4 regions of the Streptomyces odontomachicola genome follow, and region 1 is predicted to be linked to each of the others. Evidence: riboswitches for the same ligand, from Rfam matches in the RefSeq annotation. Region 1 holds a riboswitch; each other region holds the start of a gene.

Region 1 (5,506 bases):
GCGCGCGGAGCACCCGCTGGCCGCGCTCGGAGGCGAGGTAGTCGGCGACGCGGGAGGCGCGCGCGCCCTCGGGCTCCGTGCCGGGGCGGTACTTGCCGGTGAGGAAGCCCGAGGCCAGCGCGTAGTACGGCATGACGCCCAGGCCCTCGCGCGCCGCGATGCGCTCGAGCTCGCCCTCGTACGTGTCGCGGGACATCAGGTTGTAGTGCGGCTGGAGGCCCACATAGCGGGCCAGGCCCTCGCGCGCGCTGAAGTCCAGGGACTCCTGGAGGCGCGCGGGGCTGATGTTGGAGGCGGCGATCTCGCGGACCTTGCCCTCCTTGACCAGCGCGTCGAGCGCGGTGAGGAACTCCGACACCTCGACGCTCTCGTCGTCGTAGTGCGTGTAGTAGAGATCGATGCGGTCGGTGCGCAGCCGGCGCAGGGAGTCCTCGACCGCGGCCTTGATCGTCGTCGCGGCGAGGCCGTTGTTCGGCGCCAGCGCGCCGACCTTGGTGGCGATGACGACCTGGTCGCGCACGGAACTGCCGCGCTCCGCCAGCCACTTGCCGATCACGGTCTCGGACTCGCCGCCCGCGTTGCCGTCCACCCAGGCCGAGTAGACGTCGGCGGTGTCGATGAAGTTGCCGCCGGCGGCGAGGTACGCGTCCAGCACGGCGAAGGAGGCGGACTCGTCGGCGGTCCAGCCGAAGACGTTGCCGCCGAGCGAGAGGGGGGAGACGGCGAGCGTGCCGAGGGGGCGCCGGTCTTCCATGGAGTGAGGGGAAGGGGTGTTCCGGGTGGTGTCAGCCATGGCGTAGACCGTAACTCCGCCGCTTCCGCCCGGCACGGACATTTCCCTGCGGACAAGCCCCGTAAGGGGAGGCCGGACGCCGAGGCCAGGGCCCGAAGCCAAGGCCACTAGGGGTCTCGTAAGGGGAGGGCGGAGCCCCTAGGGATCCCGTACGGGGAGGGGCCGGCGGCCCTGGTGTCGGGGGGTGAGCCACCAGGACCGCCGGGGTCTTCCGTACGGATGCGTACGGATGCGTGCGGAGGGGAGAGGGGGCAGGGGAGGCCCCCGTTCGCCGCCGCCCCGTCCCCTCCTGCTGTGCGCGCCGTGGAGGCGACAGGTCGGATGGTGCGCTGACCGGTCGGACCGCCCGGCAGTCCGAGGCGGCGGCGTGGATGTGAGCGGAACGTTCCGAAGCGGGAGGCGGGCGGGGTGGGGAGGCCGTCCCTTACGGGGCCGGCCCCGTAAGGGACACCGCGCGGCGCCTCCTCAGACGCTGAGCCCCTTGCCCCGGAGCCACGCCAGCGGGTCGATCGCGTCGCCCCCGCCGGGGTGCACCTCCACGTGCAGGTGCGGGCCCGAGGAGTTGCCGGTGGAACCGACCCTGCCGATGACGTCGCCGGTGCCGACCTTCTCGCCGGCCGACTTGTTCATCGAGGACAGGTGGCAGAACCACAGCTCCGTACCGTCGTCCAGCTGCAGCACGATGCGGTAGCCGAACGAACCGGCCCAGCCCGCCTCCTTGATCGTGCCGGAGTGGATGGCCTTCACCGGAGTACCCGTAGGGGACGCGAAGTCCTGCCCCGTGTGGGTGGACTGCCACATGCCGCCGGAGGCGCCGAAGCCCTCGGAGAGCGTGTAGTTGGAGACCGGCAGCGTGAAGGAGCGGGCCAGCTTGGCGAGCCGCTCGGCCTCCGCCTTCCGCTTCTTCTCCGCCTCGATCTTGGCCTTCTTCTCGGCCTCGGCCTTGCGCTCCGCCGCGGCGTTGGCCTTCGCCTTCTCCGCCGCCGCGTGCGCCGCCTGCTGCGCCGCGGCCTCGCGGGCCTTGGAGTCGGCGTCGTTCTGCTGCTGTTCGGCCTGCGCGAGTATCCGGGCGCGCAGCGCCTCGCCCGCGTCGGTGCGGCCCTGCTGCGCGTCGCCGTCGGTGATCCCGGCCTGGCTCAGGGGCGCGCCCGCGAGCACCGAGTCGTCGGCGGACTCGTCCGCCAGCAGGCGGCCGACGCCGGGCAGCTCCTTGGCGTCCGGGATCTTCTCGGCGGCCGAGGCGAGGTCGGGCATCGAAATGGGCGCCGGCGCGCGGTCCTTGGCGGTGGCCATGCCGCCGGCGCCGACCGCGGCGATCACGCCGACGCCGAGCACCGCGCCGCTGCGGGCCATGCCGCCGCCGCGCTGCTTGCCGACCCTGTGCCGTCCCCTTACGGGGCGCAGGGACTCCTCGGTCGGGTTCCACTCGCCCAGCGGGCCGCCGTCGCCCGGCTGTTCGTCGGAACCGTACGCCGCGACGGGTATCTCGGCGGTCTCGGCCGCGGGGAAGAAGGTGGTGGCGGGCCCGTAGGGGTCGGCCATGCTGCCGTACTCGTCGTACCTGCTCCGGGGCCGGTCGTACGCGGCGGCCTGCGCGTACGGTGCGCCGCCGGTCTCCGGCGGGGCCTCGGGGGCATGCCTGTTGGACGCCACGGGGGGCGTTCTCCTTTCCTTCCTTCTCGCCTACCGGGTTAGCTGACGGGTTCGGAGCAGGAAGGTCTCCTACGGGTGCCTCGTGGGAGAAGGCACCCGATTCACCCCGGACCTCCCGTACGGCCCCTAGGGGTCGGACGGTGAGGAACCCTCCTCGGGCGACCGTGTGGACGGCCGTCGAGCAGGGGTGGTTCCCCGGTTCCCTCGGTGCTGCCTATCGAGTTGTGGCTCGTGATGGAGCACGTACGGGATTCGGCGACGGCGCACGGTGCCGTCTCTCGTGACGGCAGTGACGACCGCGCTGCGTTATCGAACGTTAATAGAGTCGGTGGCTTTATTCCAAGCCGTTCCGGTGATTTTGTAGTCGCCGTCGCCCCGCAGTTTCCGCCCAGCGGAGGGCAATTGGGGCGCTGAATCACCCGTTTTGAGCCATGCGATCGCCGAGAGTGACCAACGCGGGCCGCGATCGCGGCGGTTGAGGAACGGTCACGGCGCCCGGCGGCCTTCACGTGCTCCTCACGATTTTGCTTCTCGAACGTGATCATGGACCGGCCGCGCCCCGGACCGTCACCCCTGGTCAGACCCCGTACCCCTAGGGGCTCCGTCTCCGCTAGGAGCTCCGCTTCCCCTAGGGGCTCCCTCTCCCCTAGGGACTCCGTCTCCCTTGGGGACCCCGTCCCCCTCAGGGGCTTCGCCCCCGGGCGCCCCACTCCTGGGCAGCCGTCCGAAGGCCGCCGCGCTGCCTCCGGCGAAACCCGTACGGGGCTTCTCGTGCAGCACGGAACCGGAGCGCCGCGCCACGAGCAGCGCCAGGTCGTCGGTGGTGCCGCCGCCCCCGGTGTACGCGAGCACGTCCGCCATCACGGCGTCGAGCAGCGAGTCGGCGGTGTCGAAGCGCAGGCCGGCGAGGCGTTCGGCCGGCTCGTAGAAGGAACCGTCGAGATGCGATCTGGCCTCGGACAACCCGTCGGTGTAGAGCAGCAGTTGCGAGCCCACGGAGAAGGTGACCTCGTCGGCGCGGTCGGGCCACACCCCGAGCTCCGGCATGCCCAGCGGCAGCGCGTACCCGGTCGGATCCAGGCTCCGCACCGTCCCGTCGCCCTCGATCAGCAGCGGCGGAGGGTGGCCGCGGTTCACGATGCGCAGCGTGTCCGGGCGGTCGGCCGGCACCTCGGCCAGCACCGCGGTGGTGAAGCCCTCGAACTGGTCGAGCCCCCGCCGCCGTTCGCCCTCCCTGTGCAGCGCCCACTCGAGACGCGCGGTGAGACCCTCGAGGGTCCACTCCTGCTCGGCCGCCTCGCGGAAGGCGCCGAGCACGATGACCACGGCCTCCACCGCGCCCATTCCCTTGCCCCTGACATCGCCGACCAGCATCCGCGTCCCGTAGGGGGTCTCCTGGACCGCGTACAGGTCGCCGCCGATCCGCGCGTCCGTCTGGGCGGCCTGGTACCGGGCGCCGAACTCCAGCGCCCCGATCCGGGAAGGCGGCAGCGGCAGCACCGCGCGCTGCGCCGCCTCGGCGATGCCGCGCGCCGAGGCGAGCTCCGCGTCCCCGCGGCGCAGCGCGCGGTTGATGCCCAGCGCGAGCACGGCGACGGTGACGATGGTCAAGGTCCGCATCGCGTCGCCGAGCGGGCTCTGGTCGCCGTCCAGGGCCAGCAGCGCGCCGAAGAACACCGAGGCCAGCACCCCGATGACGGCCGTGCAGCGCTGCGTGCAGAACGGCGCGGCCACCAGCGGAGCCGCGGAGAAGAAGGGCCCACCGGTCATCTCGGGGGCCGGGAAGAACACCCGGCACAGCACCCCGAGCGCCAGCAGGAGCGCCGGAATCCACCGCGCGAACCACGGGGCATTCCGCCCTATGACGGGCACGTTCTTCCGCACCGGACGGCTTCCTCTCCTGCTGTGCTGCTGCGCTCGGGCACCGTCCCAATCTGGCCGCTCGCCTACGGGTCGGCCACTCGGCCTCCGCCATTCGTCCGGACCGGGTTCTCCCTTACGGGAAGGGTCACCCCCTAAGGGATGCCGGGCCCTAAGGGCCTGGTCCCGGGCCCCCGGAGGGGTCGGCCCCCTAGGTGAGGGGCACCCCTACGGGTCTGGCCCGGGGCCCCGGAGGCGCCGGCCCCTAGGTGAGGGGCTCCCCCTAGGGGTTCCGCTGGGGACCTGCCGCGCAACCCGATCGCGCCACTCCATGCCGCGCGGCGGGGCCCGCGACGTTCCACTGGTAGCCGGGAGCCGTCACCGGGACACGAGGGAGAGCGCCGGGCGTGGGAACGGGCAGAGCGGTCAGGGCGCAGAACACGGCCGTGTGGCCGCAGACCTGGGTGCGCTGGCTGCCGCCGCTGTTCATCGTGATCGCGGTCGCCCTGGAGGTGACCGTTCCGCCGCGGTACTTCTTCGGCTCCCTGCTGAGCGCCTCGGTCCTGCTCGGCGCGCTGGTCTACCCGCCGCTCGGCACCCTCGCCACGGGCTTCGCCTGCGCCCTGATGCTGGTGATCCTCGACATCAGCGCGACCAAGGAGTACAACGAGCACCTCTCCGGCGCGATGATCACCGTCTGCATCGTCACCGTCCTGGTCACCCTGCTGTCGGTGGCGCGTGTACGGGCGGCCCGGCAGCTCAGCCAGGTGCGCGCGGTGGCGCAGGCGGCCCAACTCGCGCTGCTGCGCCCGCTCCCCGAGCACATCGGCCCCGTACGGATGGCGGGCTGCTACCAGGCGGCGACCGACGAGGCGCTGATCGGCGGCGACCTCTACGGCGTCCGCCGCAGCCCGTACGGGTTGCGGGTGCTGATCGGCGATGTCAGGGGCAAGGGAATCGGCGCCACCGGCACCGTGGCCACCATCCTGGCGTCGTTCCGCGAGGCGGCCACGGTCTGCACCGACCTGCCCGAGGTGGCCGACCGCATCGAGGCCGCGCTGGCGCTGGACCGCGAGGACGCCGAGGCCGGGATGCTGCCGAGCACCGCGCCGCCCCCTGAGGACCCTGTCAGGGCAGCCCGTAAGGGGTCTCAGGGGCGCCCGCAGGGCGCGCCGGCCGTCCCTGAGCCGCCGCAGAGCG
Region 2 (5,506 bases), on a different contig from region 1:
AGACCAACCCCGACGACCTGGACGGCATGATCGCCGCCGAGGGCATCCTGACCTCGCGCGGCGGCAAGACCTCGCACGCGGCGGTGGTCGCGCGCGGCATGGGCAAGACCTGTGTGTGCGGGGCCGAGGAGCTGGAGGTCGACACCAAGAAGCGGCAGCTCACCGCGCCGGGTGGGGTCGTGATCGACGAGGGGGACGTGGTCTCCATCGACGGTTCGACCGGCAAGGTGTACGCGGGCGAGGTGCCGGTCGTGCCGTCGCCCGTGGTCGAGTACTTCGAGGGCCGTACGCACGCGGGTGCGGGCGACGAGCTCGTACAGTCCGTGCACCGGATCATGTCGTACGCCGACCGCAAGCGCCGGCTCTCGGTGCGGGCGAACGCGGACAACGCCGAGGACGCGTCGCGGGCGCGGCGGTTCGGGGCGCAGGGGATCGGGCTGTGCCGTACCGAGCACATGTTCCTCGGGGAGCGGCGTGAGCTGGTGGAGCGGCTGATCCTGGCCGACGCGGAGGAGGAGCGCGACACCGCGCTGAACGCCCTCCTTCCGCCCCAGCGCCAGGACTTCATCGAGCTCTTCGAGTCGATGGACGGCCTGCCGGTGACGGTCCGCCTTCTCGACCCGCCGCTGCACGAGTTCCTGCCGGACATCACCGAGCTGTCGGTGCGGGTCGCGCTCGCCGAGTCCCGTAAGGACGCGAACGAGAACGACCTGCGGCTGCTCCAGGCCGTGCACCGGCTGCACGAGCAGAACCCGATGCTGGGGCTGCGCGGCGTGCGGCTCGGGCTGGTCATCCCGGGGCTGTTCACGATGCAGGTGCGGGCCATCGCGGAGGCCGCGGCCGAGCGGAAGGCGGCGAACGGCGATCCGCGTGCGGAGATCATGATTCCGCTGGTGGGCACCGTGCAGGAGCTGGAGATCGTCCGCGAGGAGGCCGAGCAGGTCATCGCGGAGACCGAGCAGAAGTACGGGGTCGAGCTGGGGCTCTCCCTCGGCACCATGATCGAGCTGCCCCGCGCGGCGCTGACGGCGGGTCAGATCGCCGAGTCGGCCGACTTCTTCTCCTTCGGCACGAACGACCTCACGCAGACCGTGTGGGGCTTCTCCCGTGACGACGTGGAGGCCAGCTTCTTCACCGCGTACCTGGAGAAGGGCATCTTCGGTATCTCCCCCTTCGAGACCATCGACAAGGACGGCGTGGGCTCCCTCGTACGCAGCGCCGTCGAGTCCGGGCGGGCCACCCGCCCCGACCTGAAGCTCGGCGTGTGCGGCGAGCACGGGGGCGACCCCGACTCGGTGCACTTCTTCCACGAGGTGGGCCTGGACTACGTGTCCTGCTCGCCGTTCCGCATCCCGGTGGCCCGCCTCGAAGCGGGCCGTGCGGCGGCCGGCCAGGCGTGACGGACTGACCGGCCACCGGCCCCTTGCGCGTCGCCCCACTTACCCTCACCGGCGGCGCCACGGGGGCCGGAACGAAGAGGGGGCGGCACCTGTGCGGAGGTGCCGCCCCCTCGTTTTTGCGTTTGGGGGTTTCCCGGTGTCCCCGGGGTTCTCCCGCTGTCCCCGTACAAAAGCCGGATGCCCGGCACTGCCGCCGCAGTGCCGGGCATCCTGTGCTCGGACCCGTGTTCCGTAAGGGGTTCCCACAACCCCCTCTCGGGGATCAGACGTTGAGGCCGTGCTCCTGGAGGTAGGCCACCGGGTCGATGTCGCTGCCGTACTCGGGGCCCGTGCGGACCTCGAAGTGCAGGTGGGGTCCTGTCGTGTTGCCGGTGTTGCCCGAGATGGCGATCTGGTCGCCGGCGTTGACCTTCTGGCCCGCCTGGACGGTGGCCGAGGTGAGGTGGCCGTACTGGGTGTACTTGCCGTCCTCGCCCTTGATGACGACCTCGTTGCCGTAGGCGCCGCCGTTGCCGGTCTTGACCACGGTGCCGTTGGTGACGGCCTTCACCGGGGTGCCGGACTGCGCGGAGAAGTCCACGCCGGTGTGGCTGCCGCTGGACCAGGAGCCGCCGGACGCCTTGTAGGGCGTGCTGGTCGGCGCGTCGACCGGCTTCACGTAGTCGCCGCCGACGCTCTTGACGTCGGCCGCCTTCTTCTCGGCCTTCTTCTCGGCCTGGTCGGCGGACTTCTCCGCCTTCTTGGCCTCGTCGGCGGCGGACGGCGCGGCCTTCGCGGAGCCCTGCGGCTTCGCACCCGCGTCACCCGAGCCGGAGCCCGAGCCGCCCTTGAGGTCCAGGTTCTGGCCCGGGAAGATCACGTTCGGGTTGCCGCCGACGGTCTGGCGGTTGTCCTCGTACAGCTTCTTCCAGCCGCCCTGGACGCCCTTCGCGTCGGCGATCTTGCCGAGGGTGTCACCGGAGACGACCTTGTACGAGGTGGTGCCGGCGTTCTGCGGCGCGTCCTGCTGCTTGGGAGCGGACTGCGGCTTCGGCGCGGACTCCTGCTTGGGCGCCTCCTGCTTCGGGGCCTCCTGCTTCGGAGCCTGCTGCTTCTGCTCGCTCTGCTGCTGCGAACCGCTGCCGCTGTCGCCGCCCAGGTCCGGGGACGGACCGCCCTGGCTCAGGCCCGCCTTGGGACCGCAGTTGGGCCAGGCGCTCGGGCCCTGCTCGGCCAGCACCTTCTCAGCGATCTTGATCTGCTGTTCCTTGGTGGCCTCGCCGGCGCTCGGCGCGTACTGCGTGCCGCCGTGGCCCGACCAGGTCTGCTGGTCGAACTGGACGCCACCGGAGTAGCCGTTGCCGGTGTTGATGGACCAGTCGCCGCCCGACTCGCACTGGGCGACCTTGTCCCAGGTGCTCACGTCGGCGGCGTGCGCGCTGCCCGCGCCGAGCAGCGGAAGGGCGATGCCCGCGCCGCCCGCGGTGATGGCCAGCGAGATGCGGGCCATGCGGCGGGTCTGGTGACGGCTCTTGCGGGCGCGCTCAGAAATGGTGGCCATAAAGCTGTGCGTTTCCTCTCCTACGCCTGCGAGGTGAGCTGTCGGATTCGGGCTGGAGCTGCCCGGCCATTCCGCGAAAGCGCTCCTTGGTGCTTTCCGCGGGGATGGCTTCACCCCTAGCCGCTCCCGGCACCGGTCGGGTGCGCGGTTACGGCGCTTACCTGGTTCCCCCGCTCCTGCCGCCCTGTTCGTCGTCTGTTTCCGCGTGCCGGGCGGCAGGATTCGGCGTCCCGGCCACGGAACCACCGCATGGGACGTGCGGTGGCGGCATGAACACTAAGCAGACGAAATTCGCGACCACAAGGAAGCGGACATCAGCGGAGCTCTTCGGTGATCCGTTCCATTCCGTTACCGAGTCACAACGCATGACCAACCGCCCAGGTCATGGCCATGATTCACTGGCTTGATCTGTCATGAACGCCGAACTCGCCGCTCCGCAAAGAGTTTTTCCTGTGGTCCAACTCACCGATTTCCTGTGGCCTGGGTCACGGAAATCGGGAAATTCGATCTTGTGGCGTACGGCATTTCCCGTGGGTATTACGGGGAAAATGATCAGTGCGCGCCGGGTGTGCGCCGGAGGAAAGTGGCCGCGGTCACGGAGAATTGGCCGCCAAGTGTGCGCCGCGCCACGGAAATTGACGCGGGGCGGTACGGCGTAAAGCGCGCGGAGAGGGAGGGCCCGGGAAGGGGCCTGACCCGGCGGGAGTCAGCGGGAGTGGCGGACGGGCTCGGGGTGATACCGGCGCTCGGGCCGGCCCGTGGTGCCGTACCGCAGCGTGACCCGCGCCGTACCGGTGGCCACGAAGTGCTCCAGATAGCGCCGCGCGCTCACCCGGGACAGCCCGCTGTGTTCGGCGCACTCCGAGGCCGAGAGGCCCTCGCCGCCCGCGTGCGACTCCAGCGTGCCGCGTACCAGCCCGGCGGTCTGCTCGGTCAGGCCCTTCGGCAGCGGCTTGGCGGCGCCGCCCGCCACCGGACCGGCGGCGGCCGGCGACGGCGAACCGGTGAACAGCCGGTCCACGTCGTCCTGCCCGGCGGCCGACAGCGCGGCCAGCTCGCGGCGGCGCTCCGCGTACCCGCGCAGCCGCTCCTGGAGGAGCTGGGGCTCGAAGGGCTTGATGATGTACTGCACCGCCCCGCCGCGCTGCGCCCCGCGCACCGTCTCCGCGTCCCGCGCGGCCGTGACGACCAGCACGTCGGGACCGTCGTCCGGGGCCTCGCCGCCGCGCAGGCCGCGCAGCACGTCGAGGCCCGGGATGTCGGGCAGGTAGATGTCCAGCAGTACGAGGTCGGGCTTGAGCTCGTGGAAGAGGGACAGCGCCTCGGCTCCGCTGTGCGCCCTGCCGGCGACCTCGAAGCCGTCGACGCGCTCGACGAGCGTGCTGTGCAGCCTCGCGACCATGAAGTCGTCATCGACGACGAGTACGCGGACGGGCTGCTTCATGCGCGACACCGTAGCGCACGTGTACGAGGGGCGGAACGCGTCCGTCCAAGGGGTGGACGGCGTACGGAGGCGGCGTGCGGGGCCGTGCGCTGGAGCGGCTACAGCGCCCCGTAGCCGACCCCCGTGAGCTGCTCGGATGCCGCCCACAGCCGCTCGCCCGCGGTGTCGTTGCGGGTCCACGGCGCGCGCCAGGAGGGGCCAGGGCCTCCGCGTACGCCGAGGATGCGGGGGCCGTAGAAGCCGTCGCCGGGGACGCGGGGCGCGGTCGCCGCGTACAGGGTGGGGGCGGCGCCGAGCTGGGCCGAGGAGCCGAGCAGCGCGTTGCCGGTGCGCATGATGCGCCGCACCGCCTGGCGTCCCGCCTCGCGCGCGCCCTTCTCCTGGAGCTCGGTCGCCGAGTAGCCGGGGTGCGCGGCGGCGGCCGTCAGGTCGAGGCCCTTGCGGGCCGCGCGGCGGGCGAGCTCGTGCACGAAGAGCAGGTTCGCCGTCTTGGAGGCGGCGTACGCGGGCCAGCGGCGGTAGCGGTGCTCGCTGTTGAGGTCGCTCATGTCGATGTTGGACAGGGCGTGCGCCAGGCTGGACACGGTCACGACGCGGGCGCCCGGTGCGTCGAGCAGGCGCTCCAGGAGCAGGCCCGTGAGCGCGAAGTGGCCGAGGTGGTTGACCCCGAACTGCGTCTCGAAGCCGTCCGCCGTGCGGCCGTACGGCACGGCCATCACGCCCGCGTTGTTGATCAGGAGGTCGACGCGGTCGCAGGGGAGGGCGGTGGCGAAGGCGCGTACGGAGGAGAGGTCGGCGAGGTCGAGCTGCCTGAACTCCGCTTGCGCTTCCGGTACTTCGTGGCGGAGGCGGTCGCGTGCCCCGGTGCCGCGCTTCTCGCTGCGGCAGGCGAGGAGGACGCGGGCGCCGCGGCGGGCGAGCTCGCGCGCGGTGATGTAGCCGAGGCCGCTGTTGGCGCCGGTGACGATGACCGTGCGGTCGGCTTGTGGGGGGATGTTGCGTGCGGTCCAGCCCATGCGGCACAGGGTAGGGCGCGGGGTGGTGTTCGGGGAGAGCCCCGCGCCCCTCGACTTCCCTTCCGCTACGGGCTGCCCCCTGATTGCCCCCTTTTCCGGGGCTTCG
Region 3 (5,506 bases), on a different contig from region 1:
CGAGACGTCCGCGCGGTTGCCGGCCGAGACGAACGTGGACAGGCCGGTGCCGCGCCGGTGCAGCCCTTCGAGGAGCGCGATGCCGATCGCCCCGGACTGGGTGAACAGGCCCGCGCCGCCCCGCTGCGGCAGCTCGGGGGAGAGCGTCGCGTTGAGCCGCACGTCCGGCGCGGTGTTCATCAGCCCGAAGGCGTTCGGACCGATGAGCCGCATCCCGTACGAGCGGGCGAGCCGCACGAGTTCGCGCTGCTCGTCGCGGCCGAAGTCGGCGGAGAGCACGACCAGGCCCTGCGCGCCGTGCTCGCCGCACTCCCGCACGACGCTGCTGACCTGCGCGGCCGGCACGGCGACGACGGCCAGGTCGACCGGTTCGGGCAGCTCGGCAACGGAACGGTAGGCGGGCACGCCGCCCAGCTCGGCGCCGCCCTCCGCGCCGCCCGACTCCGCCTCGCTCGCCGCCGGAAGGTTGCTGTTGACCGCGTACGCACTCCCCGTGAAGCCCCCGGCGCGCAGCCCCTCCAGCACGGTGCGCCCCGCGCCGCCCGGGCCGCGGCTCACGCCGATCACGGCGACCGAGCGCGGGGCGAGCAGCCGCCGCACGGAGTGGGCCTCGGCCCGCTGCTCGCGCGCGTGCATCACGGCGAGGGAGCGCTCGGTGGGCTCCAGGTCCAGGGTGAGGTGGACCGAACCGTCCTCGAAGCTGCGGCGCTGTGAGTAGCCCGCGTCCGTGAACACCTTGATCATCTTGCTGTTCGCGGGCAGCACCTCGGCGCTGAACCTGCGGATGCCCCGCTCCCCCGCGACCGCCGCGATGTGCTCCAGCAGCGCCGAGGCCACCCCGCGTCCCTGCTGGTCGTCGCGTACGAGGAAGGCGACCTCGGCCTCCTCGGCGGGCGCGGAGGCCGGGCGGCCCGTGGCGTCGATGCGGTCGTAGCGGACGGTGGCGATGAACTCGCCGCCGACGGTGGCCGCGAGGCCGACCCTGTCCACGTAGTCGTGGTGCGTGAAACGGTGCACGTCCCGGTGGGAGAGCCGCGGATACGGGGCGAAGAAGCGGTAGTACTTCGACTCGTCGGAAACCCGCTCGTAGAAGCGGGTCAGCCGCTCGGCGTCGTCCTCGGTGATGGGCCTGACCAGGGCGGTGCCGCCGTCGCGCAGGACGACGTCGGCTTCCCAGTGCTGGGGGTACGCACGTTCCGCGGGGGACTGCATGGCCTCAGGGTAGGCCCTGCGGCGGATGCGGACAGAGGGCCGTGAGGCCCCTCGGGGCACCGGAGGGACCGGCGCCGCCGGCCCTTCCCTCCCTGGCGGAGGCGGGCACGGGTGTGCGGCCGTCCCGTGCAAGACTGGTCCAGACAACCGTCACAGTCACACCAGCAGCAACCGAAGGGCAACACCATGGTTGAGCGCCGTGTCACCGTCGGCTGGGCCGAGGGCCTGCACGCCCGCCCCGCCTCGATCTTCTGCCGTGCCGCGAACGCCGCGGGCGTGCCGGTCACCGTGAAGAAGGGCGAGGACGGCAACCCCGTCAACGCCGCCTCCATGCTCGGCGTCCTCGGCCTCGGCGCCGAGGGCGGTGACGAGATCGTGCTGGCCTCGGAGTCGGACGACGCGGAGTCCGCGCTCGACCGCCTGGCGAAGCTGGTCGCCGAGGGTCTCGAGGAGCTCCCCGAGACCGTCTGAGCCGACCGCTCAGCGTCCGGGGCCGCACCCCCGGACGCGCCTTTCGCAGACGACCGGAGGGAATTCCCGCGCCGCACGCGGGAATTCCCTCCTGTTGCTTTTCGGCCCCTCTGTGCCGCGCTCTATACGACGGCTGTTAAATGCGGTCGCGTGCCGTGTTGACGGCAGGTTTCGTTTCGCTCACGGCGCTTTTCGGGGATGCCCTTTCCGTGGATTCGGCCCGCGGCCCTTTCGGGGACTCCGCGTACGGCCGCCCCGGGGGCTCAGCGTGCGGTCCGCGCAGCCGGTGCAGCGCGGCCGTGCGCTCGGTGTGCCGGGCCATCAGGGAACGGGCGCGCTCCGCGTCGCCGCGCGCCACCGCGTCCGTGAGCGCGCCGTACTCCTGCCAGGCCGCTGCCGTACGGGCCGGGGCCTCCACCGCGTACAGCCAGGCGATCTTGCGGCGGAGCTGGGTGAGCAGCGAGGTCAGGCCCGGGCTCCCTGTGGCCTGCGCCAGGGTCTCGTGGAACCACTGCTCCAGTGACCGCAGATCCGACAACTGCCCCTGGTCAAGCCGCTGTTGGCCGAGCCTGACCAGCCCGCTCAGCACCTTCAGGTGCGCGCCGCTGCGGCGCTGCGCCGCGCGGGCCGCGCCCAGCGGCTCCAGCAGCGCGCGCACCTCCAGCAGGTCGGCGGCCTCCCGCGCGGTGGGCTCGGCCACGCAGGCGCCGGCGTGCCTGCGGGTGCACACGAAGCCCTCCGACTCCAGGGTGCGCAGCGCCTCGCGCACCGGCACCCGGGACACGCCGTACCGCCGGGCCAGAGCGTCCTCGGTGAGCCGCGCGCCGGGCGGGAACGCCCCGCCGACGATGTCGTCGCGGATCGCCGAACAGACCGCGTGCGCGGAAATTCGCATGGCATGGACTGTATGGCAAGCGCGCGGGAATTCCGATGCGCCGAGGTCAATTCCCGTGAATACGGCGTGAAAACGGCCCCCGGCCGTCATGCGGTCGGGGGCCGTTTCTCAGCGAGTCGGACTCAGGGGCCGGTCTCGGAGACTCGGACTCAGAGGGAGACGCCCTTGCTGCGCATGTACGCGACCGGGTCGATGTCCGAGCCGTAGTCCGGTCCGGTGCGGATCTCGAAGTGCAGGTGCGGGCCCGTGGTGTTGCCGGTGTTGCCGGAGAGCGCGATCTGCTGACCCGCGCTCACGGTCTGGCCGACGGACACGCCGATGGACGACAGGTGGCCGTACTGGCTGTAGTGGCCGTCCTTGTGCTTGATCACGATGTTGTTGCCGTAGGCGCCGCCGTCGCCGGCCTCCACGACCTCGCCCGCGGCGACGGCGTTGACCTTGGTGCCCATGTCGGCGTGGAAGTCGACGCCGGTGTGGCTGCCGGACGACCACAGGCCGCTGGAGGACTGGTACGGGGTGGAGAGCTGCGGGTTGGCGACGGGCGCCATGTAGCCGCTGAGCTGCGCGCGCTTGGACTCGGCCGCGCGGGCGGAGCGCTCGCGCTCCTCGCGCTCCTTCTTCGCCTTCTCGGCCGCGGCCTTGCGCTTGGCCTCCTCGGCCTTCTTCTTGGCCTCCTTGGCCTTCTCCTTGGCCTCGGCTGCGGCCTTCTTCGCCGCGGCCTCGACCTCGGCCTTCTCGGCGGCGGTCTGCTGCGCGTCGGCCTGGTGCGCGACGGTGTCGGCGACGGAGCCGTCCAGGTCGATGGCCCGGGTCAGCCCGGTGTCGTCGGGGGAGGGCGAGCCGGCGTCGGCGAGCGCGGGCGAGGCGACGGCGCCGACGACGCCGACGGCGGCTATGCCCGCGATGCCTGCGGCGCCGGAGGAGACCCTGCGGCGGGTGCGGCTGGGCGCACGGTGCTTCCCGGTGGCACGGATGAACGCCATGAGTCGGCGCGACTCCTTTCCTTCCTTCTCGCCTACCGGGTTAGCTGACGGGTTCGGAGCAGGAAGGTCTCCTACGGTCGCCACCGCTCGCGCGAAGGCGGCCGATTCACCCCAAGGGACGTGTGGGTCCCCGGCTCCCCTGGCTCGCGCCGTACGGGGACTCGGCGATGGCTCTCCGTCGGCCGCGGGCGCGGTCACTTCTGACGAGGAGCGGCACCGAAGCTAAACGGGCCATCAACGGACCACCAAGCCGATCCGGGTTTTTGTTGGCCTTGCCACACCCACCACCCGGGCACCACGGGCCATTTCGGGCATAACGCCGGACATGGCGGACATTCAGCTCAGGAGGGGTCAGGTTTCGGCACGCGAACGGCAGGGGCCAGGCACGAAAGCGGCCGTGAACGAACACAGGATCACCACAGGCGCGGCACGCGAAGGGGCCGGGGGCGACTGCTTCCGCCCCCGGCCCCTTCTGGCCGAGCCATCCGAATTGCCCGCTATGCGCCTTTCGGTGCGCCGCGTACGGGATCCCGTACGGCCTCAGCCCCCGGTGACCACCGTGACCTCGCCGATGCCCAACTCGCGCACGGGCTCCGCGATCTGCGACGCGTCGCCGACCAGGATCGTGACCAGGCGGTCGGCCGGGAAGGCGTTCACCGCGGCCGCCGTGGCCTCGACCGTGCCGGTCTCGGCGAGGCGGGCGTAAAGCTGCCCCTGGTAGTCGTCGGGGAGGTGCTGCTCGACCTGGTCGGCCAGGGTGTCGGCGACGGCCGCCGCCGTCTCGTACTTGAGCGGCGCGACGCCCACCAGATTCTGCACGGCGACGTCGCGCTCCTCGTCGGTGAGCCCGCCCTCGGCGAGGGTGCGCAGCACCTTCCACAGGTCGGCGAGCGCCGGGCCCGTCACGTCCGTGGCCACCGAGCCCGAGACGGACAGCAGCGCCGCGCCGCCCGCGCCGTCCTCGGTGGAGCGCAGCACGAGGCCCGAGGCGCGCACCCCGTAGGTGTAGCCCTTCTCCTCGCGCAGCACCCGGTCGAGCCGCGACGTGAGCGTGCCGCCCAGGCAGTAGGTGCCCAGCACCTGCGCGGGCCAGGCGCTGTCGTGCCGGTCCGGGCCGATGCGCCCGATCCTGAGCTGGGTCTGCACGGCGCCGGGCCGGTCCACGATGACGACACGGCCCCTGTCGTCCGCCGTCACCGGGGGCACAGGGAGCGGCTCGGCCGAGGAACCGGTCCAGGCGCCGAGGGTGTCGGCGAGCGCCGCGTCCAGGTCGGTGCCCTCCAGGTCGCCGACGACCACGGCGGTCGCGGTGGCCGGGCGTACGTGGGCCTCGTAGAAGGCGCGCACGGCGGCGGCGTCGATCCGCGCGACGGTCTCCTCGGTGCCCTGCCGGGGCCGGGACATCCGGGACTCGGCGGGGAACAGCTCCTTGGAGAGCTCCTTGGCCGCGCGGCGCGCCGGGTTGGCCAGCTCGTGCGGGATCTCGTCCAGGCGGTTGGCGACGAGGCGCTCGACCTCGCCGTCGGGGAACGCGGGCGCGCGCAGCGCGTCGGCGAGCAGCCCGAGCGCCTTGGGCAGCCGGGAGGCCGGGACCTCCAGGGAGACCCGGACGCCGGGGTGGTCCGCGTACGCGTCGAGGGTGGCGCCGCAGCGCTCCAGCTCGGCGGCGAACTCCTCGGCGTCGTGCTTGTCCGTGCCCTCGGAGAAGGCCCGCGCCATGATCGTCGCGACGCCGTCCAGGCCCTCGGGCTCGGCGTCCAGCGGCGCCTGGAGGCAGATCTCGACGGCCACGACCTGCTGGCCAGGGCGGTGGCAGCGGAGCACGGTCAGGCCGTTGGGCAGCGTGCCGCGCTCCGGGGCGGGGAACGCCCAGGGCTTCGGCTGACCGCCGCGCGGCTGCGGGTGGAAGGTCATCTCCGGGGTGGGCGCTTCGGCGTCGCTCACT
Region 4 (5,506 bases), on a different contig from region 1:
GGGTTCGAAGCGGTGCCGGGGAGCCGAGGGGAGAGCGGAGGGAGAAGAGGAGCGAGGGGAGAAAGAGCGGGGAGAGGTCTTTCGGTGGGAGGCCATGTGCGGCCGTCACTCCCTTGAGTGCTGAGCGGCGCCGGTGCGGCGCCGGTGCGGCGCCGGGCGTCGTACGGCCCGCGAGGGGAACCGGCGGCGGCCGCCACAGGGGGAATGCGGCCGCCGCCGGTTCTCGGCGGGGGCGGCCGGCGGTCCCGAGGGGCGGGGCCGGCCACCTGGCGAGGACGCTAGCCGCGCGGCCCGAGCCGTCGTGCGGCGTTGACCGCGACTGACCGCATTCGTTCACGCGGGAGAGGCGGGCTCACGGCGCGGGCCGTGGAGCGACGCGTTCCGGTTGGGCCGCGACCGATGCGGGACATACGCCCACCCTGACCGACAGGTCGTGTTATGGCCCCGGATACCCTCCGGAGCCATGAACGTGCTCATCAACATCTTCGTCGCCCTGCACATCGTCGGTATCGCCGCCCTGCTCGGCGGCTTCTTCGCGCAGATGAAGTCGCTGCGCACGGGCGAGGCGCGGATCTCCCCCGGCATGCTGCACGGCGCGCTGACCATGCTGGTCACGGGCGCGGTGCTGGTCGGCCTCAACCAGGCCGAGAGCAACCCCGTGAACAACATCAAGATAGGGATCAAGCTGGCGCTGCTGGTGGTGGTCCTGATCCTGGTCTACGTGAAACGCGACGAGGAGAAGGTGCCGTCCTCCGTGCTCGGCACGATCGGCGCGCTGACCACGGCGAACATCTTCATCGCCGTCCTGTGGACCTGAGCGGGGCTTGAGTCCGGCGTAGCGGAAGCAGAAGCGGAGGCCGGAGGAGTGCGGTACGGGTCCGCCCGCCGGGGTGCGGCGGGGCGGGCCCGTACCGGATCTTCCGGCCGGCGCGGAGGCCCGGGCGGCGGTGCGCCGCGGCCCGCCGTCAGCCCGGCCGCACCGCCGAGTGGAACGGCATGTAGTTGATCGACTCGTAGCGCACGTTGGCCCCCGGCTTGGGCGCGTGGATCATCTGGCCGCCGCCCGCGTAGATGCCCACATGGCTGATGTCGTCGTAGAAGAAGACCAAGTCACCGGGCTGGAGCTGGGACTTGGAGACCTTCGTGCCGATCTTCACCTGGTCCCAGGTGGTGCGCGGCAGCGATATGCCGGCCGACTTCCAGGCGTCCTGGGTGAGCCCGGAGCAGTCGTACGAGGACGGGCCCGTGGCGCCCCAGACGTAGGGCTTGCCGAGCTGCTGCTTGGCGAAGGCGATGACCTTCTCCGCCTTCGAGGACGCCGAGGAACCCCCGCCGGAACCCTCCTGCGAACCGGCCCCCGAGCCCGAGCCCGCGTCGGAACCGGAACCAGAACCGGAGCCGGAATCGGAACCGCCCTGGTGCTCGCGGCGCTCCTGCTCCCGCTTCTCCGCCTCGGCGGCCTTGCGCCGCGCCTCGGCCTCCTTCTTGCGCTCCAGCGCGTCGAGCCGGGCCTTCTCCTGCGCGGTCAGGCGGGACAGCAGCTTCCGCGCGTCCGCCAGCTTGCCCTGGACCTCCTGCTTGCTGTCCTTGAGCTTGCGCTGCGTCGAGGCCAGCGAGGAGAGCCGCTGCGTCGCCTCGGAGCGCTGCGAAGCGGCCGCGCGCTGCTGCTTCTCGTACTCGGCGACGGCCTCCTTCTGGCGGCCGGTCATCCTGTCCATCATGTGCTTCTGCTTGAAGAAGCCCTGCGGATCCTGGGTGAGCAGCAGCGTGGCGGTCTCCGAGATGCCGCCGGTGCGGTACTGCGCGGCCGCGTAGGTGCCGAGCGTGCGCCGCGCGTCGTTGAGCTTCTCGGTGCGCTGCGCGACCTGGTTGAGCGCGCCCTCCAGCTTCGAACGCTGGGAACGGGTGCGCTCCTTGGCCTCGTTGTACTTCTGGGTGGCGGACTCGGCCTGGTGGTAGAGCCGGTCCACCTGCCTCTGCACATCCTCGACAGGGGCTCTGCCGGTGTGGCCGCCGCTGCCCGCCCCGTCGTCGGAGGGTGCGGCCGAGGCGCCCTGGGAGAGGAGGGTGACGGAGGCGAAGGCGGCGGTGGTGACGCCTATGGCCCCGCGCTTCGTGCTGGCGGACTGAAGTATGCGGGTGCGCGGCTTGCGATGGGACGCCAAGGCCGGCGGCTCCTTCCGTGCTCCGCCTACCGGGTTAGCTGTCGGGTTCGGGCGTCGGAAGGCGGCCCTACGGTGCGCGTCAGCGCTCCGATTCACCCCTGCGGTACGTGCGTACGCGGTGGGTCCCCGGCTCCGGCGCGTGCGGCCGGACTCGGCGGGGGCGGCCCGTGCCGGCGCTTTCGCCGGCGAAGCGGTGCGGACTGCCCGCACGCACGGTAGCGAAGGCGTGTGGCTGATGTGAAGGGCGATGTGCGATACGTCCGTTATCTTTTCGTTGCCGAGTGCACACGGGGAGGTCACAGGGGTCGTACGGGGAGTTCACCGCGCCCTCGTCGAGCGGCCCGGAAATGCGCCCGGGGCGGGCCGGGAACGAATCGGGGGCCGCTGTTTCCAGGCCGGTTCCGGCGTACGGCGTCAGCCTGTCAGCGGTGGCGCCTAGACTCGGACGACGATGAGCAGCCTCTTCGACGACAGCTATCTCGCGCACCTCGAGCCCCCGGCCGAGGAGGAGCCGCCGCCTCCTCCGGATCCCGAGGGCCCCGAGCAGGCACCCGACGATCTCTTCGCGGGCGCCTTGGACGGCGGTGCCCGCGACCCGTGGTATCGCGACGGCGCCCCGCGCACCGTCGTGGACACCGCGGCGCTGTTGGAGGGGATGAACGAGCCGCAGCGCGACGCCGTGCTGCACACAGGATCGCCGCTGCTCATCGTCGCGGGCGCGGGCTCGGGCAAGACCCGTGTGCTGACCCACCGCATCGCGTATCTGCTCGGCGCCAGGGGCGTGCACCCGGGGCAGATCCTCGCGATCACCTTCACCAACAAGGCCGCGGGCGAGATGAAGGAGCGGGTCGAGGAGCTTGTCGGCCCGCGCGGGCAGGCGATGTGGGTGTCCACGTTCCACAGCGCGTGCGTGCGCATCCTGCGCCGCGAGTCGAAGAAGCTGGGCTTCACCTCGTCCTTCTCGATCTACGACGCGGCCGACTCGAAGCGGCTGATGGCCCTGGTCTGCCGCGATCTCGACCTCGACCCGAAGCGCTTCCCGCCGAAGTCCTTCAGCGCCAAGGTCTCCAACCTCAAGAACGAGCTGGTCGACGAGGAGGACTTCGCCGCGCAGGCCGCCGACGGCTTCGAGAAGACCCTCGCCGAGGCCTACGCGATGTACCAGGCACGGCTGCGCGAGGCCAACGCCCTGGACTTCGACGACATCATCATGACCACGGTGAATCTGCTGCGCGCCTTCCCTGACGTGGCCGAGCACTACAGGCGCCGCTTCCGGCATGTGCTCGTCGATGAGTACCAGGACACCAACCACGCCCAGTACGCCCTGGTCAGAGAGCTGGTCGGCGGCGGGGACGATCCGGCCGAGCTGTGCGTGGTCGGCGACGCGGACCAGTCGATCTACGCGTTCCGCGGCGCGACCATCCGCAACATCCTCCAGTTCGAGGAGGACTACCCGGACGCGACCACGATCCTCCTGGAGCAGAACTACCGCTCCACGCAGACCATCCTCAGCGCCGCCAACGCCGTCATCGAGCGCAATGAGAACCGCCGCCCCAAGAACCTGTGGACCCAGGCCGGTTCGGGCCGCGCGATCACCGGCTATGTGGCGGACACCGAGCACGACGAGGCGCAGTTCATCGCGGACGAGATCGACCGCCTCACCGACGCGGGGGAGGCCAAGCCCTCCGACGTCGCGATCTTCTACCGTACGAACGCCCAGTCCCGCGTCTTCGAAGAGGTGCTGATCCGCGTCGGCCTGCCGTACAAGGTGGTCGGCGGCGTCCGCTTCTACGAGCGGCGCGAGGTCCGCGACGTCCTGGCCTATCTGCGGGTGCTCGCCAACCCCGAGGACTCGGTCTCGATGCGCCGGATCCTCAATGTGCCCAAGCGCGGCATCGGCGACCGCGCCGAGGCCATGATCGAGGCGCTGGCCTCCCGCGAGAAGATCACCTTCCCGCAGGCGCTGCCCCGGGTGGACGAGGCGTACGGCATGGCCGCGCGCTCCGCGAACGCCGTCCGGCGCTTCAACGCGCTGATGGACGAGCTCCGTACGATCGTCGAGTCCGGCGCGGGACCCGCGACCGTGCTGGAGGCGGTGCTGGAGCAGACCGGCTATCTCGCCGAGCTGCAGGCCTCGACCGATCCGCAGGACGAGACCCGCATCGAGAACCTGCAGGAACTCGCCGCCGTGGCCCTGGAGTTCGAGCAGGAGCGCGGCGAGGACGAGCCGGGCACGCTGGCCGACTTCCTGGAGCAGGTCGCGCTGGTCGCCGACTCCGACCAGATCCCGGACGAGGGCGAAGAGGACGAGGACCAGGGGGTCGTCACGCTGATGACCCTGCACACCGCCAAGGGCCTGGAGTTCCCCGTGGTGTTCCTGACCGGCATGGAGGACGGCGTCTTCCCGCACATGCGCGCGCTGGGCAACACCAAGGAGCTGGAGGAGGAGCGGCGCCTGGCGTACGTCGGCATCACCCGCGCACGCGAGCGGCTGTATGTCACCCGCTCCGGCATGCGCAGCGCCTGGGGCCAGCCGCAGTACAACCCGCCGTCCCGCTTCCTGGAGGAGATCCCGGAGACGTACGTGGAGTGGAAGCGCACGGGCAAGGGCGCGGGCGCGGCGGTGAGTTCGAGCGGCGGCATCGGCGCCTCGCTCTCCTCCACCCGGAGTGGCGGGGGCGGCGGGCCCAGCGGATTCGCGACGCGGCGCGGCGGCAGGGAGAAGCCCACGATCTCGCTGGCGACGGGCGACCGGGTCAGCCACGACACCTTCGGCCTGGGCACGGTCGTCGCGGTCAAGGGCATCGGCGACAAGGCGGAGGCGACGATCGACTTCGGCGGCGAGAAGCCGAAGCGGCTGCTGCTGCGGTATGCGCCGGTGGAGAAGCTCTAGCCTCCGGCGGTTCGCCGCGTTGCCGTCGTACGTGGTCGTACGTGGCTGTACGTGAGGGCCCGGTTGGTCGGTGACCGCCGGGCCCTTGCGCGCTGCCCCGGGGGTCCGGGTCAGCGGAGGAGAGCGGTGATCACTCCGGGTTGAGGCCCTTGTCGCGGAGCCAGGGGAGCGGGTCGACGGCGTCGCCGCCGCCGGGGTGGACCTCGAAGTGGAGGTGCGGGCCCGTGGAGTTGCCGGTGGTGCCGGAGTAGCCGATCACGTCTCCGGCCTTCACCTCACCGGATCGGATCTTGGTGCTGCTGAGGTGGCAGTACCAGGTCTCCGTACCGTCCTTGCTGGTCACCTTCGCCATGTTGCCGAAGGACACGTCGAATTGGGTGGTGACGGTGCCGTCGGTCGCGGCCTTCACCGGGGTGCCCTCGCTGACGGGGAAGTCGATGCCGGAATG

Evidence for each region. Region 1 has a riboswitch for cyclic di-AMP ahead of ABEE00_RS32285 (M23 family metallopeptidase). Riboswitches for the same ligand answer to the same signal wherever they lie in the genome.
Region 2: another riboswitch for cyclic di-AMP. It lies ahead of ABEE00_RS10745 (transglycosylase family protein); the one in region 1 lies ahead of ABEE00_RS32285 (M23 family metallopeptidase).
Region 3: another riboswitch for cyclic di-AMP. It lies ahead of ABEE00_RS15885 (M23 family metallopeptidase); the one in region 1 lies ahead of ABEE00_RS32285 (M23 family metallopeptidase).
Region 4: another riboswitch for cyclic di-AMP. It lies ahead of ABEE00_RS33495 (C40 family peptidase); the one in region 1 lies ahead of ABEE00_RS32285 (M23 family metallopeptidase).

Annotation. Positions count from the first base shown of each region.
Region 1 covers NZ_JBCFOK010000023.1:76,065-81,570, reverse strand. The annotation lists gene ABEE00_RS32290 (aldo/keto reductase) at 1-754, opposite strand, end outside; gene ABEE00_RS32285 (M23 family metallopeptidase) at 1,259-2,446, opposite strand; cyclic di-AMP (ydaO/yuaA leader) riboswitch at 2,460-2,686, opposite strand; gene ABEE00_RS32280 (PP2C family protein-serine/threonine phosphatase) at 3,014-4,330, opposite strand; gene ABEE00_RS32275 (PP2C family protein-serine/threonine phosphatase) at 4,714-5,506, shown strand, end outside.
Region 2 covers NZ_JBCFOK010000005.1:157,118-162,623, forward strand. The annotation lists gene ppdK (pyruvate, phosphate dikinase) at 1-1,400, shown strand, start outside; gene ABEE00_RS10745 (transglycosylase family protein) at 1,663-2,931, opposite strand; cyclic di-AMP (ydaO/yuaA leader) riboswitch at 2,949-3,106, opposite strand; gene ABEE00_RS10750 (response regulator) at 3,647-4,384, opposite strand; gene ABEE00_RS10755 (oxidoreductase) at 4,483-5,400, opposite strand.
Region 3 covers NZ_JBCFOK010000007.1:313,953-319,458, forward strand. The annotation lists gene ABEE00_RS15870 (bifunctional acetate--CoA ligase family protein/GNAT family N-acetyltransferase) at 1-1,212, opposite strand, end outside; gene ABEE00_RS15875 (HPr family phosphocarrier protein) at 1,399-1,683, shown strand; gene ABEE00_RS15880 (GntR family transcriptional regulator) at 1,820-2,578, opposite strand; gene ABEE00_RS15885 (M23 family metallopeptidase) at 2,728-3,561, opposite strand; cyclic di-AMP (ydaO/yuaA leader) riboswitch at 3,577-3,738, opposite strand; gene ABEE00_RS15890 (M16 family metallopeptidase) at 4,102-5,475, opposite strand; gene ABEE00_RS15895 (M16 family metallopeptidase) at 5,502-5,506, opposite strand, start outside.
Region 4 covers NZ_JBCFOK010000026.1:76,248-81,753, reverse strand. The annotation lists gene ABEE00_RS33505 (C40 family peptidase) at 1-96, opposite strand, end outside; gene ABEE00_RS33500 (hypothetical protein) at 464-817, shown strand; gene ABEE00_RS33495 (C40 family peptidase) at 966-2,165, opposite strand; cyclic di-AMP (ydaO/yuaA leader) riboswitch at 2,189-2,322, opposite strand; gene pcrA (DNA helicase PcrA) at 2,617-5,058, shown strand; gene ABEE00_RS33485 (M23 family metallopeptidase) at 5,189-5,506, opposite strand, start outside.